One region of the Chryseobacterium sp. GW821-FHT04C04 genome, then DNA from elsewhere that is predicted to be linked to it. Evidence: riboswitches for the same ligand, from Rfam matches in the RefSeq annotation. Region 1 holds a riboswitch; each other region holds the start of a gene.
What was found. A riboswitch is a leader RNA that binds a small molecule or an ion and turns the genes downstream of it on or off. The one in region 1 is predicted to bind cobalamin.
Positions count from the first base shown of each region.

Region 2: another riboswitch for cobalamin. It lies ahead of AC07UM_RS18845 (acyl-CoA thioesterase); the one in region 1 lies ahead of AC07UM_RS04790 (T9SS type A sorting domain-containing protein).
Region 3: another riboswitch for cobalamin. It lies ahead of prpB (methylisocitrate lyase); the one in region 1 lies ahead of AC07UM_RS04790 (T9SS type A sorting domain-containing protein).

Region 1 is NZ_JBWKTO010000001.1:1,070,722-1,080,972, forward strand. It holds gene AC07UM_RS04780 (hypothetical protein) at 1-110, opposite strand, end outside; gene AC07UM_RS04785 (esterase-like activity of phytase family protein) at 681-1,949, opposite strand; cobalamin riboswitch at 2,185-2,378, shown strand; gene AC07UM_RS04790 (T9SS type A sorting domain-containing protein) at 2,478-3,551, shown strand; gene clpP (ATP-dependent Clp endopeptidase proteolytic subunit ClpP) at 3,767-4,453, opposite strand; gene dnaG (DNA primase) at 4,565-6,550, opposite strand; gene tsaE (tRNA (adenosine(37)-N6)-threonylcarbamoyltransferase complex ATPase subunit type 1 TsaE) at 6,753-7,160, shown strand; gene AC07UM_RS04810 (alanine dehydrogenase) at 7,228-8,418, shown strand; gene AC07UM_RS04815 (hypothetical protein) at 8,418-8,789, shown strand; gene AC07UM_RS04820 (histidine kinase) at 8,810-9,583, shown strand; gene AC07UM_RS04825 (LytR/AlgR family response regulator transcription factor) at 9,558-10,251, shown strand, end outside.
Region 2 is NZ_JBWKTO010000005.1:430,489-440,739, reverse strand. It holds gene AC07UM_RS18865 (PspC domain-containing protein) at 1-70, opposite strand, end outside; gene AC07UM_RS18860 (PadR family transcriptional regulator) at 82-411, opposite strand; gene AC07UM_RS18855 (XAC2610-related protein) at 953-1,648, shown strand; gene AC07UM_RS18850 (HD domain-containing protein) at 1,657-2,247, shown strand; gene AC07UM_RS18845 (acyl-CoA thioesterase) at 2,304-2,687, opposite strand; cobalamin riboswitch at 2,804-2,982, opposite strand; gene AC07UM_RS18840 (hypothetical protein) at 3,016-3,816, opposite strand; gene AC07UM_RS18835 (ATP-binding cassette domain-containing protein) at 3,847-4,509, opposite strand; gene AC07UM_RS18830 (GEVED domain-containing protein) at 4,937-6,028, shown strand; gene AC07UM_RS18825 (hypothetical protein) at 6,081-6,749, opposite strand; gene AC07UM_RS18820 (endonuclease MutS2) at 6,875-9,022, opposite strand; gene AC07UM_RS18815 (hypothetical protein) at 9,278-9,640, shown strand; gene AC07UM_RS18810 (GNAT family N-acetyltransferase) at 9,691-10,221, shown strand.
Region 3 is NZ_JBWKTO010000001.1:1,287,756-1,298,006, reverse strand. It holds gene AC07UM_RS05865 (bifunctional 2-methylcitrate dehydratase/aconitate hydratase) at 1-1,246, opposite strand, end outside; gene prpC (bifunctional 2-methylcitrate synthase/citrate synthase) at 1,282-2,436, opposite strand; gene prpB (methylisocitrate lyase) at 2,423-3,331, opposite strand; cobalamin riboswitch at 3,780-3,970, opposite strand; gene AC07UM_RS05850 (GIY-YIG nuclease family protein) at 4,429-4,698, opposite strand; tRNA gene AC07UM_RS05845 (tRNA-Arg) at 4,781-4,854, opposite strand; tRNA gene AC07UM_RS05840 (tRNA-Pro) at 4,887-4,961, opposite strand; tRNA gene AC07UM_RS05835 (tRNA-Ser) at 4,976-5,060, opposite strand; gene AC07UM_RS05830 (N-acetylmuramoyl-L-alanine amidase) at 5,196-6,221, shown strand; gene aspA (aspartate ammonia-lyase) at 6,294-7,694, shown strand; gene AC07UM_RS05820 (glycosyltransferase family 2 protein) at 7,780-8,634, shown strand; gene AC07UM_RS05815 (hypothetical protein) at 8,754-9,794, shown strand; gene AC07UM_RS05810 (lipopolysaccharide biosynthesis protein) at 9,851-10,251, opposite strand, start outside.

The sequences.
Region 1 (10,251 bases):
TCTTCAACGTATTGTACCATAAGCTCACCTAAAACCGCTTCAAAATCAACTGTTGCAGCAATAGAATCGTGAATCGTAAAAAGTGCCATTTTCAGGGTACTCTTTCGCAATCTTTTTAGTCACATAATCAATAATGCAGTGCGATTCTATATTTTGAAGAAGTCTCGATAAATGCGCATTATCTTCTTCTTTCAAAGTTTCAAGAACACGCATGAAATTTGGCAATTCTTCTTTCAATTTGAGATAATACTCGTCTGTTGAATCATTCTTACAGAAGAGTGCTCTTATAAAAACTGATTTCAAAAGTTCTCTTTCTGTATCAAAGGAAACAGGATGCTTACTTTTTAATTCCTTAATGAAAACAACACGTGTGAGAAGAACATCTTCTTGCGTATGAAGAACCGCCTGTTCGGCGAGTTCGAGTATCATCAAAAAGATAAAGACACTCCTTAATCTCAAAAGCAAGAGGCTGTCCAAAAAGTTTGGACAGCCCTTAATATATAACAGCAAGCTTTTTGAATATTCCGTTTTCCGATATAAATATTGCTAATTGCTATTTTTTTAGATATTATCTTAAAGTAATAAGGAGATTAATTATTATCAATACAAAATTATCAAAATTACAACTGATAATCAATATTTTAACTCAAACAACTATTATATCTTCAGATAACATTTAACTATTGATAATCGACTACATACATTGTTCCTTTATCTACCTTTCCTGTTTTAGGCAGAATTTTTGCTTTAGGATTTCCGTTCCCGTCATCTACTACTCCAAAATCATCATCATTGAAAACAGCCAGTTTATTGTTTCCTAAATAAACAATTCCCTCAAATTTATCATGTTCATAACCTAATTTTGCAACCAGATCCACTGCCAATGTTTTGGTGACAGTCTTTATCCCTGCATTGGTTATCTCATCCCATGAGCACTGTTCTAAAGCTTTTCCGTTCACTTTCATCCCGTCTACAGCATTAATATCAGCTCCGTTTACATCACTGGCATTGCTCAGGTTGATTCTGTATACCTTTTTAAGCCCTCCCTGAGATCCGAAATTTCCATCTCTTTCAATCACTAAGAATTCATTATTACTTAATGCCGTAATATCACAAACCGAGTCAGAAGCGCCTCCATCCTGTTTGTATAAAAACTGCTTGGTCTGCCCTGTAATAATATCAAATGTGACAATTCTTGTTAAGCTAGTATTGGTTGCCAATGCTTTGCTGGGCACATACATCATCGACTGTATTGTTCCAACCAATGTTCTTCCGTCCGGGGTCATAGCAAGTCCTTCCATTCCTCTGTTAGCCCTTCTTTTGGCTAAAACAGCAGGTAATTTTCTTGTTCCTGTATTTACACCTATCGGGCTTATTCTTTCCATTTCTACTCCATCTGCGCTGTAATGCACGATATGCGGACCATATTCATCAGAAACCCAAAATGTACCGTCAGCCGCAGCAACAATACTTTCACTGTCCAGGCCATATGTATCCGTACCCAGAACATTTCCGGATGCATCATAGGCTATTTCTCCTGTACTCCCCATTCCTACAGGGTTTGGTAAGCCTGTAATAGGCTGTCCCGATGGATTTTTAAGCTTAATATATTTGATCACCTCTACATTTCCATCAGCATTGATTTTAAAATGCATAATGGTAGGAGTAAAGTTAGGGGTTAAGAATTTTTTTCCATTCTGGAAGTCCGTGTTGGGTCCCCTGTCTGTAATGACATAAAATTCGCCTTTTCTCGTAGGGTGAGCCGCAGCTCCGGAGCCAAATCCGCCATTGATAACATCTACTCCGTTTATCGTAGCCAATTTGGTAAATGGAAACTCCTGAGGGAGTTTGGAATAATTAATATCCTGGTTAATCATTGTGGTATCATCATCACTTTTACATGAAGCCAATACTGCCAGCACTACAACAGACAATAGTAATTTTTTCATATTCACTTTTATGGCTGCGAAAGTATAAATTGATTGTAAACTCATCTTGAATATAATGATAATTGTGTTTTAACAATGGAACCTCAAAATGAATTGAATATAAACAGAAAAACATTGAATTTTAAAATAAAACATTAATCATTCAACCCAATCATTAATTAATATGAAAATCAGCTTTTTAAGAATCTCTAAAAAAAAATAATTCACAAAACGGACTCACCTATTTATATGATATATTTGCAGCGTTTTTTAAGGCTGAACAATGTTCATTAATAGGGAATCAAGTGAGAATAATATTCAAATCTTGGGCTGTACCCGCAACTGTAAACTGTTTAAACTTATAGCACAACAATATCCACTGGGTCTGAAAATCCGGGAAGGAAGCTGTAAGATGTGAGCCAGGAGACCTGCCTTAAGATACGGGCTTCAGAGAAGGAATTATTTTTACTCTGAAGATAAGTTTCGGGAATAAAACTTTAATTTAATTATATCATGAGAAAAATCTATCTTTTTTTCTTACTGCTTTGTATGCAGTTATTGTCGGCCCAATTCACAGAAAACGACATCAAATTTTGGGTAGGAACCGGTTCTAAAAAGGCCTATTTCATTGCTGATTTTAATGACGATAATACTCCCAATTCTTATGCGTGGGGATATCGTTTTGATAGCAATGATTTAGTGATGGAAGATCTTATCAATGCAATTGTGGCCGCAGAATCCAAAATGCAGGTTGACATTCCTACAGGATATCTTTCTATTCTGAATTATAATCATCACACCTCCACTACTGATGATAGCTGGATAACATGGTCTGGGCCCAGCGCATCAAACATGACGTGGAACAATGGTGTAGGGTATACTCCATTGGTTGACGGAAAATGGTATGGAGTGGCATATGGTCTTGATCATTACGATACTCCTCCCTCTACTCCCGTTGCAGCTTACAGCTCTACATGGTATACTCCATCTCAGGTTACCAACTGGATTGGAACAGGAAGCAATACAAGTCTTATCGTAATCGATTTTGGAACTGATAATGCCAACGGAAGTGCCAATTCTTTTGTCTTTGGAATAAAATATAATGGAAGTATAACGGCTGAACAGGCTTTACAACTGATCCAGTCACAGACTTCCTATTTTAATGTTACATCCGTCAATAATCAGATTTCCAATTTATCATTGAATTCATTCACCGGGAACGCTTCCGGATCAGATAGCTGGAAGTTGTATAAAGGAAAAGACTTGTCGAGCTGGCAAACCAAAACTAACCTTTCTCAGATTCAGTTGAGCAACAACGACTGGTTGGGATTGAGTTTTGGACAGAGAAGACCATTTACCCCGACTGAAGCATCTAATGCAACACTGGGAACGTCCGATGTGAATAAGAAAAAATTCAGTATTTATCCTAATCCTGCAAGTGATTTTATTCAGATTGAAACTGCTGAGAAACTGAAGGAAGTGAATATGTATTCTGCCACAGGACAGAAGGTAATGACTTCTCAGGAAGCAAAGATTACGATCCAGTCTTTAACTTCAGGGGTTTATTTTGTTGAAATTAAAACTGCTGAAAGTACTACGATCCATAAAATGGTTAAGAAATAGAGAAAGCGCCTTGAAAGGCGCTTTTTTTATAAGGATATGTCCAGAACTACACGTAAAACCACCCCGTCAAAAATTATTTGAATTTTCACTCCTCCTGAAGAGGGGAATTTTACGTCTCCAGTATTTGTAAGCGTTTTAATTTTCCGGGAAAAAACTTTTGTGGTAAACAAAAAACCGCACCAGATGGGTGCGGTTTCTTATGATTTTATAATCAATTATTTTTTCTCTGTAGATCTTTGTAGAACCTCATCTACCATTCCGTAACCTTTAGCTTCTTCAGAAGTCATCCAGTAATCTCTGTCAGAAGATTTCTCTACCCACTCATACGTTTGTCCTGAGTGGTGACCGATGATTTCATAAAGCTCCTGCTTTAATTTCAGCATTTCTCTCAAGTTGATCTCCATATCTGAAGCTACTCCCTGAGCACCTCCTGAAGGCTGGTGGATCATTACTCTTGAGTGCTTAAGCGCAGAACGTTTTCCTTTTTCTCCGGCAACCAATAATACAGCTCCCATAGAAGCAGCCATACCTGTACAGATTGTCGCTACATCCGGCTTGATGATCTGCATCGTATCATAAATACCTAAACCGGCATATACGCTACCACCAGGAGAGTTGATATAGATCTGAATATCTTTTGATGGGTCTGCACTTTCTAAGAATAAAAGCTGTGCCGTAACGATGTTTGCTACCTGATCATCAATACCTGTTCCCAGGAAGATAATTCTGTCCATCATCAAACGGGAGAAAACGTCCATCTGAGCAACGTTTAATCTTCTTTCTTCCATGATGTACGGAGTAAGATTCGTTGGGCCATACATTCCCATATACTGATCGGTAACCAAACCGTTATTTCCTAAGTGCTTTACAGAGAAATCTCTGAATTCTTTTTTAATGTCCATATTTTTATTATGTATTATTTTTAAATATTCCTGAAGTTTAAATTACAATATTTATTCCTAAAATTTTATAGGACTTTTTGTCACAGAATATCAAAAAAAACTGACTTCAAACTATCTCTTACGATCTACATAAATCCCTTTGATAGGTGAATATTCGATAATATTGCTCAATCTGATGGAAGCCTGTTTCAGTAAGGTAATCTTTTTTATCAGTTCATAATATTTTCCTTCATCTGTATTGCTGTACTGATCCAGTTCTTTTGCCGTTTCTGTGATTAAATAATCAATATATCTGTATTTGTGCAATAAAACATCTCCCTGGATCTGATCCGCCACTTTATCTCCGTAATTGGGTGGATAGATGTTTCTGGAAGCCCAATTTTCAAGATCATCCAACGGAATCAAAGCATCTACAACCTTTGTGGTAATCTCTTCATCCATAAAAGATACAAAAAAGTTTCCACTTCTGAGCTCGTCTTTTTGAATTCCTTCTCTTACCTGAGTGATAATGATTTCATTTCCTTTGACTAAAAATGCATACTGCTCTTCTTCAAAATGATGAAGAATCTCCTCAATGACTGTAATCTGATATTCTTCACCCTGTTCATTTTTACGTTTCAGAACAATATCTCCAAATGCCAGCATGTGTTCTACAAGTTTATTCTCCATAAACAATACATCGAACAAAAAAGGATCTTCTTTTTCCTTATCCAAAGGAACAATCTCCATCTTAGGAGCAACATTTTCCTTCGGTTGCTGCTGCACATGATGAGTCTGATTCTGCGTGATCTGCTTCTGAACCCCTAGCTCATTGAAAAGACTCTGCTCAGAAAGTCCGAACTTATTGGATACTTCCTTAAGATAGACTTCCCTTTTCAGTGCATTCTGTACAAAAGAAACCGATTTCACGATATCTCTTATTGCTTCAGCCTTTTTAATAGGATCATTTCCAACATCTCTCAACAGGATTTCCGCTTTAAAGTCGATGAAATCCATCGCTTCATTTTCGATATACTTTTCAACGTATTCCTGAGGATGTTTTCTGGCGAAAGAATCCGGGTCATCTCCATCAGGGAAAAGCAATACACGGATATTCATTCCTTCAGTCAAAAGCATATCTATACTTCGGAAACTGGCTTTAATACCTGCATTATCACCATCAAAAAGAATGGTTACATTTTCCGTAAGCCTTTTGATCAGTTTGATCTGCTCGGTAGTTAAAGAAGTTCCCGAACTGGCCACTACATTTTCAATTCCGGACATGTGAAGAGAGATCACGTCCATATATCCTTCCACCAAAAGACAGACATTCTTCCTTGAAATGGACTGCTTGCTCTGGTTTAATCCATAAAGAACATTGGATTTATGATAAATCTCCGTTTCCGGCGAATTGAGGTATTTTGCTGTTTTGACATTACTCTTAAGAATCCTGGCTCCAAAACCTAAAACCCTCCCTGAAAAACTGTGAATCGGGAAGATCACTCTATCCCTGAAACGGTCTACTCCTCCCGGCGTGTTTTCCGGGAAAATAGAAAGTCCTGATTTCTCAAGAATTTCTTTCGTATATCCTTTTTCCAGGGCATACGCCGTAAAAGCATTCTTTTTTTCAGGAGAATATCCCAGCTGGAATTTATTGATAATATCATCCTTAAGTTCTCTCTCTTTAAAATAAGAAAGCCCTATGCTTCTGCCTTCCTTATCATCCCACAAGATCTCCTGGAAATAGGTATTCGCTACTTCGTGGATCTTATATAAAATATCTTTTTCTGTCTGGGCATTTTTTGCTTCCTCAGAAATTTCACGCAGATCTTCTTCTACTTCAATACCGTACTTTTTGGCAGCATGGCGAAGCGCTTCAGGATAAGTGAAATTTTCAATCTCCATAAGGAAAGAGATTGCTGTACCCCCTTTTCCTGTTGAAAAATCTTTCCAGATCTGTTTGCTTGGTGAAACGACAAAACTGGGAGACTTTTCTTCATGAAAAGGACTCAGTCCTTTAAAGTTAGACCCTGCTCTTTTCAACTGCACATATTCGCCCACAATCTCTTCAACGCGGATCGTGGAGAATATTTTATCAATGGTCTGCTTAGAAATCATGCTGTAAAATTAAGTATTTTTATGTAGAAATTGAAAGAGTTTGAGAGTGAGAGTATAAGAGTAAGATGTGAGTTTCGGGTTTGCTCTCAAAAATCAATTGTAGCTTCAATCCTACTCACCTATCTTTATGGTCTTTATTCTTTTCTCTTTATTCTCAATTTTCGCTCTTTAAATTCATTATTTTTGCAAAACAAATTAGTATATGCAGTTCACTATAAATACAATTGAAGACTGGCAGGAAGTTGTTGACAGCATCATTCCTCAATTAAAACATAATATTTTTTTATTAAAGGGAAACCTGGGAGCCGGAAAAACGACGTTCACCCAATTTTTGCTTAAAAATATGGGCAGCAAAGATGAAGTCAACTCTCCTACTTACTCTATTGTCAATGAATACAATACAGAAAAAGGAAAAGTGTACCACTTTGATCTTTACCGCTTAAAAAACATTGAAGAAGTCTATGATATCGGAATTGAAGAATACCTGGACAACTCTTTTCTTTGTATCATCGAGTGGCCGGAAGTCTATGAAGAGGAACTTTACGGGCTCAACTACCACACAATGAGTATTGTGAATACGGGTGAAAACAGAGAAGTTTCATTCGATTAAATATTATGTATCTTTGCTCATTAATTGAGTGTAAATAACAATCTGTAAGACATAATTTAATTTAAGGATGAGTACAAATATTTTTACTCCTTTCACAGAAGAAGAATTGATGCCGAAAGAGGAAAAATTGGAGGTGATAAAAAAAGGAAAACAATTCAGTATTGGAATTCCTAAAGAAACCTGTCTCAACGAAAGGAGAACCTGCATTACTCCTGACGCCGTACAGGTGTTGGTAGAGCACGGCCATGAGATCATTATTGAATCTGGGGCCGGACAAGGTTCTTTTTTTACAGATTTACAATACTCTGAATCTGGAGCGAAGATCACCACTGATCCTAAAGAAGCTTTCGGGCAGGATCTTATCCTTAAGGTCAACCCTCCTACGGAAGACGAAATAGAGTATATGAAACCGAATACTTATCTGGTTTCAGCACTTCAGATCAACCTCAGAGACAAGGATTATTTCTTAAAGCTTGCTGAGAAAAAAATAAATGCCATTGCTTTCGAATTCATCGTTGATGAATACAAGCAGCTGGCTTTGGTAAGATTAGTAGGAGAAATTGCAGGCACTGTTTCTATTTTATATGCTTCGGAATTATTAGCCTTATCCAACGGCTTAATGCTCGGAGGGATCACAGGTGTAAGACCTGCTGAAGTAGTGATTCTTGGAGCTGGGATTGTAGGTGAATTCGCTACGAAAGCAGCCATAGGTCTGGGAGCCAGTGTAAAGGTTTTCGACAACTCATTATCGAAGCTGAGAAGACTTCATACGATTGTTGACAGCCGTGTTCCGACTTCCATTATTGATCCTAAAGAACTCAGCAAAAGTTTAAGACGTGCTGATGTTGTCATAGGAGCACTCCCAAGATTGAATATGACCCCTATCGTTACTGAAGATATGGTCATGAAAATGAAAAAAGGCAGCGTGATCATCGATATCACTATAGATAATGGTAAAGTTATTGAAACTTCAGAACTCACCACTATGGAAGATCCTTATATCATCAAGCACGGTGTCATCCACTGCGGACTTCCGAACCTTACCTCAAGAATGCCGAGAACTACCACCAAGGCCATCTCGAATTTCTTCCTTTCCTATATTTTAAATTATGACGAAGAGGGCGGCTTTGAAAACATGCTGATCCGCAAAAACGAAATGAAGCAGAGCTTATATATGTACAAAGGAAGACATACCAAAAAGATCATCTGCGACCGTTTCGGACTTACGTACCACGATATCAATCTTTTAATTTTCTAATGAAGAAACTGAAATTTTATGCAATAGGCTTCGTTCCTGGGCTTTTACTCGTATTTTTTATTTTAAACAAAAAAGGAGCAAGCTGCAGCGGTTATTTACCCAACAGCCGTGTTATTGCTGAAACGCTATCGAAGGAATTCAAATATTCTGAAGGGGTTAAAAGCGCAATGACTACCTACAAGATTGATGAGAAATTTGTAAAAGATAGTATCATTACTAACGGAAAAGTAGATTTTGACCGCAGCCAGGCGCAGAAAAAACCGTGTCCAAACTATATTTTGACCTATCCTGAAAAAAATCCATCTTACGAGATCTCTTTTGAAAAATGTGAAGAAGAGGTAACGGTAAACGGTCTTAAGAAACTTAAATAGTTTTTAATAACCACGATTCTATGGGCGGCAATTACTACATGATTCATGATTATCTGATATTCGTCGGAGTTTTTGCCATTTTCCTGTTTCTTACGGTAAGTATTTATCTCTTCAGCCAGAATCAGAAGCTGAGTCAGAAAAATACCAAATTATCAGAAACCAACAAACTTATCGAGCAGCGTCTGAATGAAGTCCGTTTGGAACATATCGGTACAAAGCTGAATCCGCATTTGTTTAAAAACATTCTCAATTCGGTTCAGTCTCATGCCTATCAGACGTATATGTCTTTGGATAAACTGGCCAATGTGCTGGATTATATTTTATATGAAAGCAACAATAAGTATGTCAGCCCTAAAGAAGAACTTAATTTTGCTTTAAGCCTTATTGAGATTAATAAAATTAAAATCAATCCCCTTTTCGATTTCAGAATCAAATCCAGGATCAACAAGTCCGATTCTCTATATGAAGAAAAGGTATTTGCTCCGCTGATCTCTGTGGACCTTATTGAAAATGCCTTCAAACATACAGATTTCCTTGCCCTGGATTCTTTCATTTCCATTTATATGGAGCTTGAAGATGGTATTTTCACCATGAAAGTAAGCAATAAGGCTTCTTTAAAAAATATTCTGGAAAAGGAAAAAAGCGGTTTTGGAAGCCAGTCTTTTGATCAAAGACTTAAAATGATCTACAGCACTTATTACCAGCTGGAAAGAAGTTCGAAAAACGGAGTCTTTACAGCGGAATTAAAAATCAATTTAGGAGAATTCTATGATAAAATGCGTTATTCTGGATGATGAATTACTGGCCATCAGTTATTTAAAACTTCTATGCGAGCAGATTGACAATGTAGAGGTCGTAAAGGCATTTAATGATCCTAAAATTTTTCTGAACGAAATAGATAACATCGACTGTAATCTGTGTATTCTGGATATTGAAATGCCCGGAATGACAGGACTTCAGGTAGCTGAGATTATTTCAGGCTCAAAAAAAATAATCTTTACAACGGCTTATAAAGAATATGCCGCCGAAGCTTTCGACCTGAATGTGGTAGATTACGTAAGAAAACCCATTAAAAAAGAAAGATTGATTCAAGCCTTTGAAAAAGCTAAAGAACTGGTGGAAGACACTCCTAAAAAAGCTTTTATCGAATGGAATACCAATATCGGAAAAACGGTCATATTCACAGAACAGATTTCTTATATCAAAACCTCTGAGATAGACAGCAGGGATAAAGATATCATATTGATTGATGGAACGACTATTGTTTTAAAAAACCTGAATTTTAAAAACCTTCTGGAAATGCTTCCAGCCAAAGATTTTGCACAGGTCAACAAGAAAGAGATCATTGCTCTGTCTTCCATTAAGGTATTTTCAACCAACGAGATTATCACCACTATTCCTACGGAGGATCATAATTTTTTGAAACTTCAGATTGGAGATGCCTATAAAAACTCTCTGATGG
Region 2 (10,251 bases), on a different contig from region 1:
GCTTTATATATGCGTGTTCTTCTATGGTAAAAGAAAAACCTGCGAGTCCTATTGAGAGTGTCTTGTTCATAGCTTTGTTTTTTAATTTTGTTGGGTGATTTGGTTTACTGAGGCTGTCAGCTCATTCCATGTGTTTTGAAGTTCATCCAGAAAGAGTTTCCCTTTTTCTGTGATCTGATAATATTTTCTGGGTGGTCCTCCTGTAGATTCTTCCCATCTGTAAGAGAGAAACTCTCCGTTTTTAAGTCTTGTAAGAAGAGGGTAGAGGGTCCCTTCCACTACATCCAGTTTTCCTTTTTTCAGTTCATCGATAAGATCGGAAACATACATTTCTCTATTATTGATGAGACTTAGAATACAGAATTCCAGAATCCCTTTTCGCATTTGCGCTTTGGTATTTTCGGTATTCATCTTTGATAAGTTTTGTTAATTAGTTATATTTTTAGAAAAATGCCCCTAGCTAGTTGAGCCTATTCTAATTTTACATTACAAAGATATGTAAATTAAATGGTAATATGCAATACAAAGTAGTGAAATTTTTAAAATAAAAAATATAAATAACTGATAATCAATTTTATAATTTTTTATGGAGATTTTTATGAGAATAAATTTGAGTGAAAAATGGGTAAAAATCTCTCAATTTTAAAGAAATTGAAAGAAATGCAGGGAAAGAAATCATGATTCATTAATTATTACTCATGACCGATTACTTATTACTCATATCATAGCCCTGATAGCAGCGGTTACCCCACAGCGGGTTGGGTTTTAGGCTTGGGGCGAGGAGTATGAGCGGATAGCGGGAAATAGCTTCTTATCAACAGATATCCTTTTATTTGAAGGAATAAAGCTGTTACAAATTCTGAGAGATAATGAGATTGATATTTTGAGATCGGTATTATGATTCGTATTTTTGTTAGCAATAGAAAACACTTAAATCCAAATTACTATTACCATGAATATTTTAAATAAGTATAAGAACTTATCGGCTTTTCTTGTATTGGGTCCTTTATGTTTCGGGCAATATCAGTTTGAAGTAAAAAATGCGTCAAAAAACTATAGTGCTATCATCAAGGTAGAAAATTGTTATGACAGCCGATGCAGTGGGAAGGGGACTGTGGAGCTGTTTGATAACAGAAACAGTAAGGTGCAGACTTTTGTTTCCGATGACCTTGTTCTGGAAATAGAAGAAAGCCAGAAGCTGACCCCGGGGAAAATGATTCAGTTAACGAAGCCGCAAAATTCTGTGATTATAGATGATTTTAATTTTGACGGAACAGAAGACATTGCCATAAGGAACGGAAATATGGGGAACTATAGCGCTGCTTCATACGATGTATATGTGTTCAATAGTACCAGAATGGCATTTGTGAAGAGTAAAGAGCTTACGGATCTTGCTTCCAATTCCCTTGATATTTTTGATGTTGATGCCAAGCGCAAACGCCTCATCGCCTATGGAAAGTCAGGATGCTGCAAAATTTTTACGATGGAATATGTCGTAATTCCGAATAAAGGACTGGATATGGTCTTTGAAAAGGAAGAAGATACAACCAATGAAGATCGGGTAAAAGTAATAACGAAAGAAAAGATCAATAATAAATGGAATACCAAAACAAAGGTATATCCTGCAGATCAATATAATAGAAAATAAGAAGTAAGATGAAAATTCAGAAAGAAATCGATTTTATCCTGGCAGTGGATGCTTTGAAAAATGTACAGAGAAGGAATTATAATGCAGACGATTCCCGAAGAGAAAATACAGCGGAACACTCCTGGCAGATTATCATTCTGGCTCAGATACTTTATCCATATGCGAAAAACCGTACCGATATAGATTTGTTAAGGGTGATAAGAATGCTATCCATTCATGATCTGGTGGAAATAGAAGCCGGAGACACTTTTATTTTTGATGAAAAAGCAATGGTAGGAAAGTTTGAAAGAGAGAAAGCATCTGCTCAAAAGATCTTCGGAATTCTGGATGAACCTTTACGTTCGGAATTCTTTAATTTGTGGCTTGAGTTTGAAGAAGAGAAAACACCGGATGCTGTTTTTGCGTGTGGAATAGATAGAATCATGCCATTTATCTTGAATTCCCATACTTCAGGAAAGAGCTGGACAGAAGCCGGAGTAACAGAAAAGCAAATCAGGAATATACTTGAAAATGCAATCACAAGAGCTTCAGATGAAATGGGAGAGGCTTTTGAACTGCTGCTGAATAGAAGTCTGGAAACAGAAAAAGTGGTAAAATAACTTTGATAAGAATATAAAAAGCTTCGGGCGGCCAAAGGCCGCCCGAAGCTTTTTATTTATAGTATTTGGATTGGTTTCTTGAATTCGTCTATCGCTACAAAAGTGAAATCACCTACAATGGCTTTTTCTCTTTCATAGGAATACATTTGCTCGGTGTAGATCTCAACGTTTACTTTCATACTGGTTTTTCCTACGTATGACACTTTTCCGATCAACTCAACAATCGTTCCGGCAGGAATAGGTTTCTTGAAATCGATCTTGTCACTGCTCACTGTTACCACTCTTTTTCTTGCAAATCGGGTTGCGGTAATAAAAGCTACTTCGTCCATCAGCTGCATCGCTGTACCTCCAAAAAGGGTATCATAATGATTGGTTGTGTTAGGGAAAACCGCTTTAAAGATTCTGGTTTCGGATGCTTCAATTCTTTCTTCTGTAGTCATATATCATTATTAATTAAAGCGAAATAAAATGATATTAAAATAACAGAACAATGACAGGAACTTATAGAATTCCTGAAACAATCCATCAGATCAATACAACTTCAAATCGCGAAAGTTACATGTTTAAGAAAAAGGCAGGTCTCCTGACTCGTAACATCTTTATCTCCTTCCCATGCCTCGCACAGTGGATCCTTGATAAAGATTTCAGTTACTTACAGTTGCGCGACAGTCCGTGATTTTCACACGGTTCCCTTTTAATCTGCAGTGATGCAGAACCAATTTCTGTGATGAATAAGTGTAAAACTTTTCGAGTGCAAAAATAATGAATTTATTCCGGATTATGGTAAATAATCTGGCTGATTACTCTACCTTTCTTGATCGTCCAGAGAGTGGTATATCTGTTCTCTCCTGAACCATTTATCATGTATAGGAAAATATTGTCGCTGTCAAGAGAGGTTACTCCAATATTCTCAAAATCCATGGTAGGCTGGAACATGTTTTTGATCGCTTCTCTTACAAAGACAGAACCTCTTCCGGGCTGCTGTACTCTGATCGATTTGATCTCGGTCATTCCTTCAGGAAGGTCGTTTCCAATTCCCCAGGGCTTTACTTTATCGATGGTAAGAAGTTTTCCTTCTGCATCTTTTTCCTTTTTACGGTAGCCGGCGTTGGAAGGATAAACATCAATCACAACCTTGCTTCTTTGGGCAGTAGGAATTTTCGGATCAGAATTGTCTGTGAAAATAAGTGATCTTCCGTTTTTAGATTTTGAAGGAGTATACGCCGGAAGCTGATCGATATAAGCAATACGTTCTTTATTGACCATTCCTTCTTTATCAAGAGTTTCATAACGTACAAACGGTTTGTCATCATCCTGTTTTTCAGGATATTTGATCCAGATCCATTCTGTCTCTCCGGGAGCAGGCTTTACATAAACGAATACATCACCTTTACGCATACGGATCTTGTCTACAATTTTTCGGTAATTGTCTTTATGAACCCGTACATTGGCATATCCCTCTTCAGCTTTTACAACTCCGAAAGGAACCTTATTCTGTCCTTTTACAAAGGCTAAAGAAAAAATACTGAAAGCGGATACATAGAATGCTTTGTTTATGAAAGTCATCATGAAAATTTTTTGATCCCCCAAATATATAAATTAAATGCTTTTCGGGAGATAATTATACCGCTGCAGTTCTTTAAAATCTTGTATTTGTTTCAGATGGCCGTCAGAAAGCAGATATATTGAGTCTGAAATATCCAGAACATCCTGATAATTATGGTCAGAAATGATAAAACCTTTATCGTTTGATTGTTGGCGAATGGTTTTCTTTAATTTTTCGCAAACTTTTGGAGAAAGACTGTGAAATGGTTCGTCCAGTAAAGCAAAATCAGCTTCAGAATGAATGATCATCAAAGTTTCAATAAGTCTTTGCTCACCTTTGGAAAGGTTTTTAGGCTTTTCATGAAGAAATGGATATATGAGTTCTGAGGAAAATAAGAGGTCTGTGTTTTCTTTATTACAGAAAAGAGGAATCAGTCTTTTAACGGTTTCGTATTTAGGGAGAAAGAGGTTCTGCGGTAAATAGGAAATCCTGTTTTTCCGGTCTGATCTATTTTTTAAAACTTTGTCATCACATCTGATAAACTGAGTATCACTGCTGATAACGCCGAAAATGATTTTTAATAAGGTTGATTTTCCGCTTCCGTTTCTACCCAATAGCCCTGTAATTTGACCCGTTTCACATCCAATATAAATGTCCTGCAAAATTTTTCTCTCATTGAAGGATTTTGTTACACTGTCAATATGAAGTTTACTCATAAGAATAAGGTTATAATTTTTACAATCAGACTCAATGAAACAGTTCCGCCCCAAAGAAAGATTCTTGAAAGTCCTACATTGGCGTAGAAGTAATATTCGTTTTTAAACCTTAATTCATACATAAAGTAATGAAGGACTGGTAAAATTAAAAGAAAACTTAATCCAAACGTTTCAAACCCGAAGGGAAGCAAAAAAGAAATGAGCAATGAAAACAGCAGGGTGGGAAGTACTATCTTTTTATAAAAAATCCAGAGAATAGAAAAGTTTTTGATCATAATAGTAACAATAAAAATGAGATGCCAATGAAATGTATCTTTTATATTTTTAATTTCAAATGTATTGGAAAAATACAATAATATTTGAAGTAAATGTAAAGTATATTCCGGAAAACTCCTTATTTTTCAAGGGAATTTTAAAACTAATAAACATGACCAAAAAACTACTTTATGTATTCTCTTTTATTTTGGGAATTTCCAGCTTTCAGGCAGAAAACAAAATAGAAGAAGGATCAAAATCTTTATTCTATTGTGATACAAATGCCCCAGCGGATGTTCTGGTATCAAACATTACTCTTACTTCCGCAACGGTTACCTGGACTGCAGATCCCAATACTCCGGATAATACCATCAGATACAGAATACCTGGAACGACTACCTGGATGGCAGTGACTGCTGTATCGGGCCAAAACTCCTTTACTATTACGAATCTGCAGCCTTGTACGGTGTATGAAGTACAAGTCGCAAAAAGATGTAACACGATAACGGGAACATGGTCCAATCCTATATTTTTTACAACAGTTGTCAATTACTGCGCAAGTGCTTCCACAGATACAAGTATGATGCATATTTCCAATGTTACAGTAACTTCTTCAGGGGTAGGAATGCCCATGATAAGCAATTCGGGCTCTTCCAACTATACGGATTACAGAAGCGATGTAAATCGTAGAATAAAATTTCTTGTAGGAAGTGTGGGCAATAAACTTTCGGTAAGCAATACCTGGACAGGAACGCCTGGCACAATAGCAGTTACTGCATGGATAGACCTTAATGCTAACGGTATTTTTGAAGCCAATGAAAGAGTAATGGTTGCTAATAATGTTACTCAGGCAGCTCCGGCTGTGTCTGTATTTAATATTCCAAGTTTTGCAGCACTGACAACGTGTGGTACTGTAATGCGTGTGATTTCAAGTCAAACTATACCTACAGATGCTTGTGGAACATTCACCTATGGCGAGGTTGAAGATTATGGGGTAGATATTATAAATCTTACACTAGGTGTTGAAGAATTAGCAAAATCTGTACAGCCTGAAATTTATCCTAATCCGGCATCGGATATTTTAAATATCTCAGGCATTTCAGAATCAGCCAATTTTGAAATTTATAATGCTGTGGGACAAAAGACAGAAGAAGGTAAAGTTTCAGATCATAAAGTGAGCCTTCATCACCTTTCAAAAGGCGTTTATTTTATCCAGCTGAAAGACAGAGAAAAGGTGACCCGACTAAAATTCATTAAGAAATAAAATAAAAAAGAGTGTTTGGAAAAACACTCTTTTTTTTATCTGGAACACAGTTTTAAGATTCTGTATTTTGTTTTGTAGAGCCATAAATGGCTTGTGGATTATTTTTTAAAAAGTAAGAAAATACTCCATAGAATAAAAGAACGAAAAGATATAAAACGGCACATAGATAAAATGCAGTCCCGAAACCATAGCTGATCGAAATATCACTTCCGAATCCCATCGCCATTTTATTATTTCCAAATCCTTCCATCTTGGATTGAAACGTCAGGTAAAAAACAAGTAAAGAGGCGAGCCCTATCATAGAGAGAATGATATGATAAAGATATTTCTTTCTGATATTCTTCATCACCTGAACGGCAATTCCTGCAATGGCAGTCAGCAATGCAATGATGATAAGTGGGTTAGGAGAGATGTTTTGATTGTCTTTTTTATCCTTAGGTTCGTTCAGAGGTGAATATTCAATATCTGTGCCTGAAGAGGTATCTGCTTCTGCTTTATCATTTCCGAATGCAGCACCAAAAGGTGAACTTTTTTTGAGGCTTTCCTTCATTCGCTCATTGATGGCTTTTTTGGAAACTCCCGTTACAAGATCAGTTCCTTTGACAGACATTAGAGTGGTATCTCCACATTTTATCAGGAAAAACGGAAAGAAAAAACATAGAATAATAACTGTATAACTGGGTATTGGCAAAAGGTCTGAAAGTGCTTTTAATGGTTTCATAAATTATAGTTTTAGATAAAAATAGATAAAAATATAGGATAAAGCATAAAAAAAGAGAGCACCTTCTGGTACTCTCTCTTCGTATTTGCGTACAATGAGTTCATTTTTAAGCTCATTCAGATTAATTAAATTCTCTCAAGCTCATCAGCATCAATCGTTGTCTTGAAGGTTCCGTAATTGACAATTACCTTGTTTCGGGAAATTTTCTCAATTGTTCCCACGCTGGTGCTTCCTGTAATACGGACACGCTGACCAATCTTCATCCAAACAGCTCGGTCACTTTTACGCTGTTCTTCCAGTTTTTCATTGGTTTCTGCGATTTTTTCAATGACATCCTCCTTTTTCAGCTGTTGAGTGATTTTTCTTTTTACTACCTGCAGACGTTTAGTTTCATCTTTGTCATGGCCTAATTTCCTGAATTTCTCCTGCTCAAGAAGCTTTACAAAGTCTTTTACAACATCTTTTCTGGATTTTCCTTTGGTATAACTATCGATGAATGTTTCAATCTTATTTCCAAACTGAAGTTTACGATGTTCCTCCTCATATAGTTTTTGGAAATTGAATAGTTTCTGCTGAAGCTGGTCATTCAGTTTTTGAAGATTATCACGTTTATCTTCTACAGATTCTTTCCTTTCTGCAAGATCAAATTTCAGTTTTTCAACCTCGAATTTCTCCTGTTGCAGCTTTACAATGGTCTTGTCGAGATTTACGATATCATGTTCTACCTTTTTCTTGGCAGAATGGATAATAAATCTTGGAATTTTATTCTTTTCAGCAACTTCGAAAGTAAATGAACTTCCTGCCTGTCCCACTTCCAGTTTATACATCGGCTCCAATGTTTCTTCATTGAAAAGCATGGCTGCATTCTGAGCATTGGGAAGCTGTTCTATGACCAGTTTAATATTGGTATAGTGCGTCGTGATAATGGCAAAACTTTTTTTATCATAGAAAAACTCCATGAAACTTTCTGCCAGAGCACCTCCTAGTTCCGGATCAGAACCTGTCCCGAATTCATCAATCAGTAAAAGCGTATTGGCATCAGCCTCGCGGATGATTCCAGACATTTTTTTCAATCGGGATGAATAGGTCGACAGATGGTTTTCAATGGACTGATTGTCCCCGATATCCGTCATAACCTTCTCAAAGAAAAACATTTCAGACTTAGGATGTACAGGAACCAGAATACCACTCTGAATCATCAGTTGTAATAATCCGACTGTTTTCAATGTGATGGATTTTCCACCGGCATTGGGTCCGGAAATACAGATAATTCTGTTGTGATCCGTTAAACTCAGTGTCTGTGGGTGGATGATCTTATTCTCAATCTTATTTCTCAGCCACAACAAAGGATGATAAGCATCTTTTAATCTCAACGTTCTATGATGGTTGATTTTCGGAAGAACTCCGTTAATCAATTCACTAAACTTAGCCTTAGCTCTCGTAAGGTCAAGGTCAAAAATATAAACCTGATATCTCCATAGCTGAGGTTGAAATTCTGCCAGTTCTGCAGTAAGCTTTCGGAGAACTTTATCAATTTCTTTTTTCTCTTCCTCCTCACTCTCGCGAAGCTTGAAATAATGTTTTACAACGCTGTCCGGCTGAATGTAAGTTATGGAACCCGTTTTGGAAATTCCTAACGTTCTTCCGGGAACTCTTTTTTTGAATCCTGATTTTACCGCCAAAACTCTTTGGTCGTCAATAATCGTTTCTCGTATATCATCCAAAAAGTCACTCTGTCCATACGTGGTGAGTGCACGATTGAAATTTTCCTGAATCGCTTTTTTAGCATGCTGGATTTCAGTTCTCAAATCCTTTAAAGCTGGAGAGGCTTCACTTTTTACCTCACCAAATCGGTTGAAAACCTTATCTACCTTATCGATGATTTCTTTTCTGAATTCCAGTACAGAAACTTCTTCCAATAAATTAGGAAAGGTTTCCGGCATGGTAGGAAAGAATTTTTGCAGTTTTCCGATCTGTTCCGTGATGGTTTTTATTTTGATGAAAGCTGCGTTTTCCAGGCGGTAGTTCTCAATCAGCATCACTTTCAGCTCATTTTCAATATCTTCATATTCATCAAACGGAATCGCATTTGAACTTTCAAAACTCGACAGATATTCTGAGGTTTTTTTTAAGGAAAGTTCCGCCTCTTCTATTTCCATTGGGCGAAGTTGAAGAATTTTTTCTCTTGTTTTCGGAGAATACGCAAATGGGGAGATTTCCGCGAGCAATTGCGGAAACTCTAATTCGTCTAAATCTTCTTTATCTATATACACAGTGCAAATTTAGTGAGAATTTTGATTATTACGTATATCCGAGAGATTTACAGAATAAATTAACGTTGAATTGGATGTTTTTTTAACTATTGAGATGATGAAAATTTTAAGATTCGCTTGCGAATCTCTAATTATCATTCCTTCCTTAGAAACGCTTGATGGTTTACATTAAAAAATAGAATCATTTTTTTAGAAGGAAAAAGTTTGAACGTATAGTGGTTAAGACTTATATTTATTGCACTAATAACGATAACCATGAAAAATTTACTACTTGCTTTTCTTTTTCTCTTGGCAGGTATTCAGGCTCAGGCCCAAATTCAAAAAAGTGAGACTAAAAAAGGTGAACATAAAACCAACAGCAGGAAGAACAAAAAATATGGAGATAAAAAGCTTTTGGTGAAAAGTCTTAAAAATAAAGATAAGAAAGAAGCTTTCAGCCATCATCGAAAAAAAGAGGATTATTATCATAAAGGGTACAAAAGAAATGATCGGGATAAAGAAGAATCTATTGTTGTTTATGAAAGAAATTACTCCATAAAATACGGCGTGTACTTATTTATGAATCTCGATGCTGACAAAAATGAATTTTCAGAAGCGCTGGCATTAAGAGATATCTGAAACAACAGCACTGAACAGAAAATATAATAACTATTTATTCTATCTTACCAATGAAACTGGAAACCACAAGATTGATTTTAAGAGAAATCAATGAAAACGATACTGAGGATATTTTACGGATTCGAAGCAATGAAGTAACCAATCGGTTTGTACGGAGAAATTCACCAAAAAATAATTATGACGCACTTCAGTTTATCTTAACCATTAAAGAAAGAACTAAAAACAATCAGACCGCCTATTTTGGAATTTCTTTAAAAGGTCAGCAGAATCTTATCGGAACAATTTGTCTTTGGAATTTTTCTGAAGATCTGAAAACAGCAGAAGTCGGTTATGAATTGCTGCCCGAATATCACAGACAGGGAATTATGTCCGAAGCTTTGAAAGCGGTCTTAGACTGCGGATTTAATGAATTGCATTTACAGGAAATTGCAGCAATTACCAGTAAATTTAATGAAAATTCGAAAGGGCTTCTATTAAAGCATGATTTTATTTTGGAAGAAGGAAAGGAAGATGACGGATTTCCGGATAATATTATTTTTAGCTTAAAAAGAATGTCAGATAATGATAAACACGAAAACTAATAGGTTTTTTTTATCTTTATCGCCGATTGA
Region 3 (10,251 bases), 220 kb from region 1:
TAGTTCCGTCATTGAGTTCTAGAGTTAAAGCATTGGCAATGGAACGTTTTTCAGGATCATGATAATCCGTAGTGAATTGTACGTCTTCTACACATTCAATTTTATCACGAAGAATATCGATTCTTGGATCTGATGCTATGTTATCTTCATAATCTGCTGCGGTCAATCTTCCGAAAATCAAAGGAACTGCCAGCATGTACTGAATAGCGTGGTCACGGTCAGCAGGATTGTTTAATGGTCCTTTTTTATCAATGATGCGAATGCATGCTTCGTGGGTACGGACTGTTATTTTTTTGATGTCTTCAGATGATTTTCCTGATTCTTTTAATTTGTGATGTAAAGTCATTGCAGCTTCTACAGCCGTTTGGGAATGGAATTCTGCAGGGAAGGAAATTTTAAACAGGACATTTTCCATTACATAAGAACCATAATCTCTCTGGAATTTGAATTCATTTCCTTTGAAAGACACATCATAGAAACCCCATGTTTTGGCAGTCAGTACAGATGGGTAGCCCATTTCGCCTGTTTTAGCAATTAATGCCAAACGTACAGCTCTTGATGTGGCATCTCCTGCCGCCCATGATTTACGACTTCCTGTATTGGGAGCATGACGATATGTTCTTAAAGATTGTCCGTCAACAAATGCTAATGAAACGGCATTAATCAACTCATCACGGGTCAAACCTATTAATTTTCCGACAACGGCAGTAGATGCTAGTTTTACCAATAATACGTGGTCTAACCCTACTTTGTTGAATGAATTTTCTAATGCTATAACTCCCTGAATCTCATGAGCCATAATCATAGCCTCCAAAACCTGCTTCATTTTTAAAGGAGATTTTCCTTCTGCAATATTGGTTCTTGAAAGCCAGTCGGCTGTTGCTAAAATTCCTCCCAGGTTATCGGAAGGGTGTCCCCATTCTGCAGCTAGCCAGGTATCATTGAAATCCAGCCAACGGATAATGGCACCGATGTTGAAAGCTGCCTGTACAGGATCTAACTGAAATTGTGTACCCGGAACTTTAGCACCATTCGGAACTACTGTTCCTTTTACAATAGGTCCTAAAAGCTTAGTACATGCTGGATAAGTCAACGCTTCCAATCCGCATCCGATGGTATCTAATAAACAATAATGAGCTGTTTTCCAGGCTAATTCATTTTTAATTTCATAGTGTAATACATAGTCTGCAATATCTACTAATACCTGATCTGGTTGTGGTCTTTCGTTTGAAATGTGTGATGACATCTTTATTTTTTAATTTTAATGATTAATTGGATTTTTTATTTTCTGTTTTCAATGGAGACAAAGTCTTTATTTTCAGGACCTGTATAATTGGCGCTTGGACGGATAATTTTTCCATCCTGTCTCTGTTCAATAATGTGGGCGCTCCATCCTGTAACTCTTGAAATAACGAATAACGGAGTGAACATCAGGGTAGGAACTCCCATCAGATGATAAGATACTGCGGAGAACCAATCCAGATTAGGGAACATTTTCTTTTCTTCCCACATGACACTTTCCAGTCTTTCAGCGATGTTATACAACAGCATATCTCCGGCTTCTTCAGAAAGTTCTTGGGCTACTTTTTTTATGACTACATTTCTTGGATCTGATATCGTGTAAACAGGATGTCCAAATCCAATAATGACTTCTTTGCTGGCAATACGTTTTCTAATATCTTCTTCAGCTTCATCAGGAGAATGATAACGGCTCTGTATTTCAAAAGCTACTTCATTGGCTCCTCCATGTTTTGGACCTCTTAAGGCACCGATAGCACCAGTGATACAGGAATAGAAATCTGAAGATGTACCGGCAATAACACGGGCCGTGAAAGTAGAAGCATTAAATTCATGTTCCGCATACAGGTTAAGGGATATTTCCATTGCTTTTATCCATGAATCGGGAGCTTTTTTACCATGCAACAAATGAAGGAAATGTCCACCGATAGTATCGTCATCGGTCTCAACATCAATCTCTTTACCATTGTGGGTATAGTGATACCAATATAAAAGTCCTGAACTGAATGATGCTAATAATTTATCTGCAATATCTCTTGCTCCCGCGACATTATGGTCATCTTTTTCAGGCTGAATACTCCCAACTGCCGAAACCATTGAGCGCATAACATCCATTGGGTGTGCCGCTGCCGGAATACTTTTTAAGATATTTCTTACAGAATGAGGAAGACCTCTCAAAGATTTTAATTTAGCTTTATAGTTTTTCAACTGTGCTTCTGTAGGTAATTGACCATAAATAAGAAGGTAAGCCACCTCTTCAAATTGTGTTTTTTCTGCAAGATCCAAAATATCGTAACCTCTGTAATGGAGGTCATTTCCGCTTTTCCCGACACTGCAAAGAGCGGTATTGCCTGCTGTAACCCCGGAAAGTGCTACACTTTTTTTAGGTTTAAATGTTGGTTCGCTATTCGTTGACATGAGTATTTTGTTTAAAAAGATTATCTAATTTTTGTTCATAATCGTGGTAGCCGATACTTTGATAAAGTTCTTCTCTTGTTTGCATGGTATCCAATACATTGGCTTGTGTTCCGTCTTTGCGGATATGATTGTATACATTTTGTGCCGCTTTATTAGCAGCCCGGAAGGCGGAAAGAGGGTAGAGGATGAGCCCGACTCCTGCGTTTTTTAGTTCTTCTGCCGTGTACATTTTAATCATCCCAAACTCCGTAATATTCGCAAGCACAGGAATTCCGGTAGCATCAACAAATTTTTGATAAAAACTTAAGTCGGGTACTGCTTCAGCAAAAATGAAATCTGCACCTGCTTCCTTATAAGCCACGGCTCTTTCTAAAGTTTTTTCCAGCCCTTCATTGGCAAAAGCATCTGTTCTTGCTCCGATAACAAAGCTTTCATCGGTACGGGCATCTGCAGCAGCCTTAAGGCGGTCTGCCATTTCTTCTTTGCTTACGATTTCTTTTCCAGGCCTATGTCCACAACGTTTTGCACCCACCTGATCTTCGATGTGTACCGCCGCCGCTCCGGCTTTGATCAATGATTTAATAGTTCTGGCGACATTAAATGCGGAAGGCCCAAAACCAGTGTCGATATCCACCATAAGCGGTAAATCACAAATATTGGTAATACGCTGAACATCTATGAGCACATCATCCAGAGTGGTAATACCTAAATCAGGAATTCCTAAAGACCCTGCTGCAACACCTCCTCCTGAAAGATAAATGGCATTAAAACCAGCCTGCTGTGCCAATAATGCATGGTTTGCGTTAATGGCTCCAACAATCTGAAGGGGATTTTCTTTTTCCATTGCCTCCCGGAATTTCATGCCGGGAGATTTCCAATTTTCATTTTTGATCATTATAATATTTTATTGTTGAGTTGAAATTTGTTTTCGAATGAGCAGAAGAGCTGTAAATGCTTATCTTTTTAGTAAAAAAGAAAGGGTAGAAAAGGATTTTAGTAATCTTAAAATCATATTGATATTGATGATTTTGCAAAGTTCTTGCCGTACAGGTCTGTACAATAGAGCTGTTGTTACTGCATGAATAATGAAGATTGTTTCGGTACACCTTATAACTTTTTACATTGATTAAACCTTATAAAAAGTTCTCAGTAAACTTCGCGGTGCTTTATTAGAAAAGAAAAATTACGGAAAGGGGGATACGAATTTGAGCCATGGAATAATGAGAACAACCTAATGCTCACTCGTAATCCATCTCAAAAAGTAATACAGATTGACAAAACAGTTTTATCACACTATATCCATAACGTATCATACCTGACTGTAAACTTCAAATCGCGAAAGCATCGTCAATGCGAAATAGGCAGGTCTCCTGACTTGTAACGGTTTTTATCATCCTTCCCATATAAAAAATATACAGTGGATATCAATTAATAAAAACTTTATGTGTTACTTACAGTTGCGCGACAGTTCGTGATTTGCACACGATTCCCTTTTAATGCACACCTAAGTGTAACCAATTTCGGTTGATAAAGAAGGTTTTAAGAACTCCTTGGTGGTAAATATAGGTATTTTATAATAACGAAAAAGATATTTTATGTAATCAATAATTGTTTTGATTTAATGTATTGAAAACGTTATGATTATAAAATTTATTTATAAGATAAATGGATTAATTGCTTTGTTAAATTGATAGAATAAGTGACCAGAAAACCAGAGATAGTTAATAGAATTGTTGTTTTTTTTCCAATTTATAAATTAGAAAAAATATAAGGAATAGAAATATTCAGGACATATATAAAAACAAAAAAACTTACAGGAATTGTTGATTTTTTTGAAGGATTCGAACTCTTGACTGTCCCGATTACAAATCGGGATGCTGTATTTTTTTTGCTGTAAAAGCTTTCTGGTATTGTATGAAAAAAAAAAAGACTCACTAAAAATAGTAAGTCTTTAAGTGAGCGCGAAAGGATTCGAACCTTTGACCGTCCCGATTACAAATCGGGATGCTCTATCTCTGCTATATTTATAAGTTTTTGAATTTTAGATTTACTTTTCCATGCTTTGATTTGTCTTTCTCTTTTATATGCGATTGATTTGGATTCGAAAGTTTCAAAATATACAATAGTCCAATCTTTAGCTTTTGAAGTAAAGCCCTTATGATCTGATAGGTGTTTTCTTAATCTTTCTTGTAAAGATTCTGAAGAATGTCCGATATAGAACTTATCTAAGATTCTGGAATGGAGGATATAACAAAAGTGCATAGAACTAAAATACACTTTTAAAGTGTAAAATTCAGATATAATACAAACAAAAAAGACTCACTAAAAATAGTAAGTCTTTAAGTGAGCGCGAAAGGATTCGAACCTTTGACCGTCTGCTTAGAAGGCAGATGCTCTATCCAGCTGAGCTACGCACCCATTGAGTAGTTTTGAGAAAACTACTAAAACAGTCGGGGCGGCAGGATTCGAACCTGCGACCTCCTGGTCCCAAACCAGGCGCGATGACCGGACTACGCTACGCCCCGAATATATAAGTGAGCGGAGGGTAAGGGATTCGAACCCTTGCGACACTTTCGCGTCGACAGTTTAGCAAACTGCTCCATTAACCACTCTGGCAACCCTCCTTTTTGTTTATTTTTTAATGATCGTTGTTCCGTTATTGCGAGTGCAAATATAGAACAGATTTCTTTATTTACCAAATAAAATTCAAGAAAAATTTGTGTATTTTTGAAGTAATAAATCATCCAAAAACCAAACTGATGCGTAAAACATTATATATCATCGGATTAAGCACTTTTGTTTTTTCATGTACTTCTCAACAAAATGTAAAAAAAAATACTTACAAACCGAAAACCCCGATAACACAGGCGAAACCGACTGTTCAGACAACAGCTCCGGTGGCTCCCAAACCAAAAGTTGTCTCTGATCATGGAGTAGATTTTTTTACTACTAATATAGCAGACCCAACAAAAAATGATAATACGGCAAGTTATGGTTCTATTGTATCTGCAAAACCAGCCGGATATAAAGTTGTGAAGACTTATTTTCCTGCAGTTGCCCAGAACTTCAGACAGCGTTATTTAATATTACATTATACAGCACTTCTGGATGATAAGTCGATTACTGTTCTTACCCAGCAGCCGGTGAGTGCCCATTATCTGGTAAATAATACCGGTGATAACGAGATTTATCAACTGGTAGACGAAAACAAACGCGCATACCATGCGGGAGTAAGCGCTTGGAGAAATGACAAAAATCTTAATGATACCTCTATCGGGATTGAAATTGTAAATATGGGCTACACCACAGATGCTACTGGTAAAAGAACCTTTGCTCCTTTCAGTGATGAGCAGGTGAAAAAAGTAGCAGCATTGGTTAAAGATATTGTGACAAGATATCAGATTCAGGCAACCAATGTACTGGCTCATTCAGATATTGCTCCTACAAGAAAACAGGATCCGGGACCTATGTTCCCATGGAAAAAGCTGTATGACGAGTATCAGGTCGGAATGTGGTATGATGAGGCAGCCAAGCAGACTTATCTTGAGCCGGCACAAGCTGATATTACTGCCAGATATAATGATTCCAGCTTTATCTTTCTTATCCAGACTGGATTGCAGAAATTCGGATATGGGTTGGATCTTAGCGGAAAATGGGATGATGCTACTAAGAAAACCATTGAAGCATTTCAGTACCATTTCCGTCCACAGAATTATGACGGAATCATGGATGCCGAAACATGGGCAATATTGCAAGCTTTGAATCAAAAATATCCAGTAAAATAATTCAAATTAAAGCGCATCGGTTAGATGCGTTTTTGCTATCTTTAAACGATCAAAAACAGTAAAATATCTGTAATGGAAAATTTCAGAAAAGAAAGTGATCTATTAGGCGAACTGAATGTGCCTTTAGATGCTTATTATGGGGTTCAGACACAAAGAGCTATCGACAATTTTAAAATTTCAGGACAACTTTTGTCTTCATATCCGGACTTCATAAAAGGGTTGGCTTTTGTAAAGAAAGCAGCAGCAAAAACCAATTATGAACTAGGGCTTTTAGACGAAAACCTTTATTTCAAAATAGCAGAAGCGTGTGATGAAATTGTAGAAGGGAAATATCATGACCAGTTTCCGGTAGATATGATCCAAGGTGGGGCAGGAACTTCCATCAACATGAATGCGAATGAAGTGATTGCAAACATCGTGTTGGAAAAATTAGGTAAAAATAAAGGAGAATACGAATTCTGTTCACCGAATGACCATATCAACCTTTCCCAATCAACCAACGATGCTTATCCTACGGCTATCAAAATGGGATTGCTGCAGATGAACATCGGTTTGGTAGAAAAGCTTGAGAAGATTATCGCTGCTTTCCGTGCAAAAGGAGAGGAGTTTCATGATGTTATCAAAATGGGACGTACACAGCTTCAGGATGCGGTACCCATGACATTGGGACAGGAATTTGAAGCCTATGCAGCTACTTTAGAAGAAGATATTTCTAAGCTGAATAACAATGCAGACCTTTTCGTAGAAGTCAATATGGGAGCAACAGCGATCGGAACAGGATTAAATGCTCCGGTAGGATATGCTGTTCTTTGTGCTAAAAATTTAGCTCAGATTACAGGATTCCCGATTGTTTCAGCTCCGAACTTAGTGGAAGCTACGCCAGATACGGGGTCTTATGTAATTTATTCTTCAGCAACGAAACGTCTTGCCGTGAAATTATCAAAAATCTGTAATGATTTAAGATTGCTTTCATCAGGTCCAAGAGCGGGTCTTTTTGAAATCAACCTTCCGCCAATGCAGCCGGGATCTTCTATTATGCCGGGTAAAGTAAATCCGGTGATTCCTGAAGTGGTAAACCAGGTTTGTTTCAAAGTATTCGGGAATGATCTTACGGTGACTTTTGCAGCAGAAGCAGGACAATTACAGCTTAACGTAATGGAGCCGGTACTTTCTCATGCAATCATGGAAAATATCAATTTCCTTTGCAATGCTTTGGATACTCTTCGTGAGAAATGTGTGGTAGGTATTACAGCCAATAAAGAAATTTGCCTTAATATGGTAAAACACAGCATTGGTATTGTGACCGCATTGAATCCTTATATCGGATACAAACAGTCTACACAAATTGCTAAAGAAGCATTGGAAACAGGAAAAAGTGTATACAACCTTGTTCTTGAAAAAGGAATTCTTTCCCAGGAAAAACTGGACGAAATCCTTGATCCGAAAAATATGCTGAAACCGCATAATAAATAAATTTTATAAACGATGAATGATCAATGATAATTGATTCCTAAAATCTTCTTATCATTGATCATTGATCATTAATCATTGATCATTCGTGAGGTTTTTAATCATAATTCCTGCCCATAACGAAGAAGACAACCTTCCCTTTACTCTCGATTCTTTACAACAGCAAAGCAGCAAAGATTTTAGAGTAGTGGTAGTGAATGACGGCTCTACAGACAAAACGTCTGAAGTTATCAGGAAATATACAGAAGCTGATTCCCGTTTTGAAACCGTTACCCTTCAAAAATCTGAACATCAGCCAGGATCTAAAGTCATTCACGCTTTTAAAAGTGGACTAAAGACTCAATCTATGGATGAATTTGATATCATCTGTAAATTTGATGCCGATATCATTCTTCCGGAAAACTATCTGACAGCAATAGAAAATGCCTTTGCAGATAATCCCAGATACGGATTGGTAGGAGGGCTTTTGTATATAGAAAAAGACGGAAACTGGGTCTATGAAGGGAATTCCAACAAGCATCATGTAAGAGGTCCTATGAAAGCTTATCGGAAAAAATGTTTCATTCAGATTGGAGGCTTAAGAGAGACACTGGGTTGGGATAATATAGATTCTATACTATTGGAAAACTTAGGCTGGAAAGAAGTTGTTCTTTCGGAGCTTCAGGTGAAACTGATTAAAGTAAAAGGAACTGATTACACCATTCGCCCCGCTGATTATTACGGAAGGTATTTTTATTTCTTAGGACTGAACAGATTTCTGGCTTATATTGCCTCTTCAAAAGAAGCGATGAAAAGTAAATCTGCTTCATTTTTCTTCGATATCATTAGATCTTATGAAAGCTGCAGATCAAAGAAATTAGAACTGAAAATTACGAAAGAAGAACAAAAAGCTGTTAACGATCAACGTTGGAGAATGTTGAAGAAGAAATGGCTGAAGATGTAGAAGGTGATTTTTTATACGTTGTAAATGTTAATTAATAGAAACGGGTTTTAACCCGTTTAATAAAAAATAAAGATTCCACTGGCTTTAGCCAAAACTTAAGATATAATTCCCGCAAACCCGTGAAAAAAATAGCATACATAGAAATAGATACCCATGCAGAAATTGCTCAGGCTTTCATGGATGTTATGAAGGGATCTCAGGATTTTGAGGTAGACTATTATTTTTCAAAAAAAATCAAAGACCAGATCAGTCATAGCAATAAAGCTACATTCTTATCAGACAGCTCTATGATTTTGGATCAGTTAAAGGGGAAAGGGTATGATTTGGTGGTAATAGGTACTGTACATCGTTATTTTAATACCTTTTTAGCGGTAACAAAAAAGTACAATACAGCAATTATTACGCATAATCTCAATTTTACAAAAGCTTCAAAGCTGGATCTGATGAAAAGTATCTTCAAAGGAGATGTTATTTTCAGGTTAAAATTGTGGCTGAAAGAAGGATTATTCTACAAAACAAAAGTGTATCAGACCTCCAGATCTCTTTTCGTGCTGGATGAGGCACTGGTCTCGGAGAGACATCGGTTTTTACCTCTGTTTTATACAAGAGATTTTGATAAAACTAAAAACGAGGATCTGGTGATTGTCATTCCCGGAGGTGTTTCTCAGAATAGAAGAGATTATACTTATATTTTTGAAACCATTCAGAATCTGAATACAGATAAACGTTGTCAGTTTGTGTTCCTGGGAAAAGCTAACGGACATGAGCTAAAACGACTTGAACAGTTATCTGAAAAGCTGTCTGAAAATATTGAGATTGCATATTTTTCCGAAAGAGTTTCTTCTGAAGACTTTGAACAATGGATGAAGAAAGCGGATATTCTATGGTGTCCTATTCAGCAGGAAACAGAATTTTTCAGCATGAAAGAAACGTATGGACTCACTAAAATGACAGGGAACCTTGGTGATGCCATAGCATACGGGAAATTGGCTGTTTTTCCTAAGAATTACCCGTCAAAGCTTGATTTTATTATTCCTGAAAAAGGAAATATTCTTGATCAATTAGAGACACTTTCAGAGGCTCCATTTGACTTTTATAAAACGTATAACAAGAAAGAAGTTCAGAAAAAACTGGAACAGTTTTTAAATGGCTTAATATAACTATTGAAGTCCTGATTTCTATGGAGGAGTAGCATTCTCTGCTTTTTTACTTCAATCTATTTAATCTTAAAGACACTTTTGATAAATCTCAAATTCAGATAGTCTTCAACCGGGAAAATCTTGGTGAAGTAATTTCCGATGTAGATCAGTATCAAAACAACGGCTGGTTTGTAGATAAGATTAAGCAGATTACTGTTGAAGTTGGGAAGCACAATAGCCACTGTAATCGCTAAAGTACAGATGATGGAAACAAAAATCATTTCAATACTCAAAGGCGAAACCTTAAATACAATATAATTGAAAACAATTTTCACTACATTGTAAATGGTAAGAGAAATAGCTGTAGATAAAGCAATCCCAATCAGTTTCAAATCTGTATTTTTAATGAAATAATAATTCAGTCCAATAGTCAGTCCGGCCAGTAAAAGCATGACCAGGATATTGAATCTGTAATATT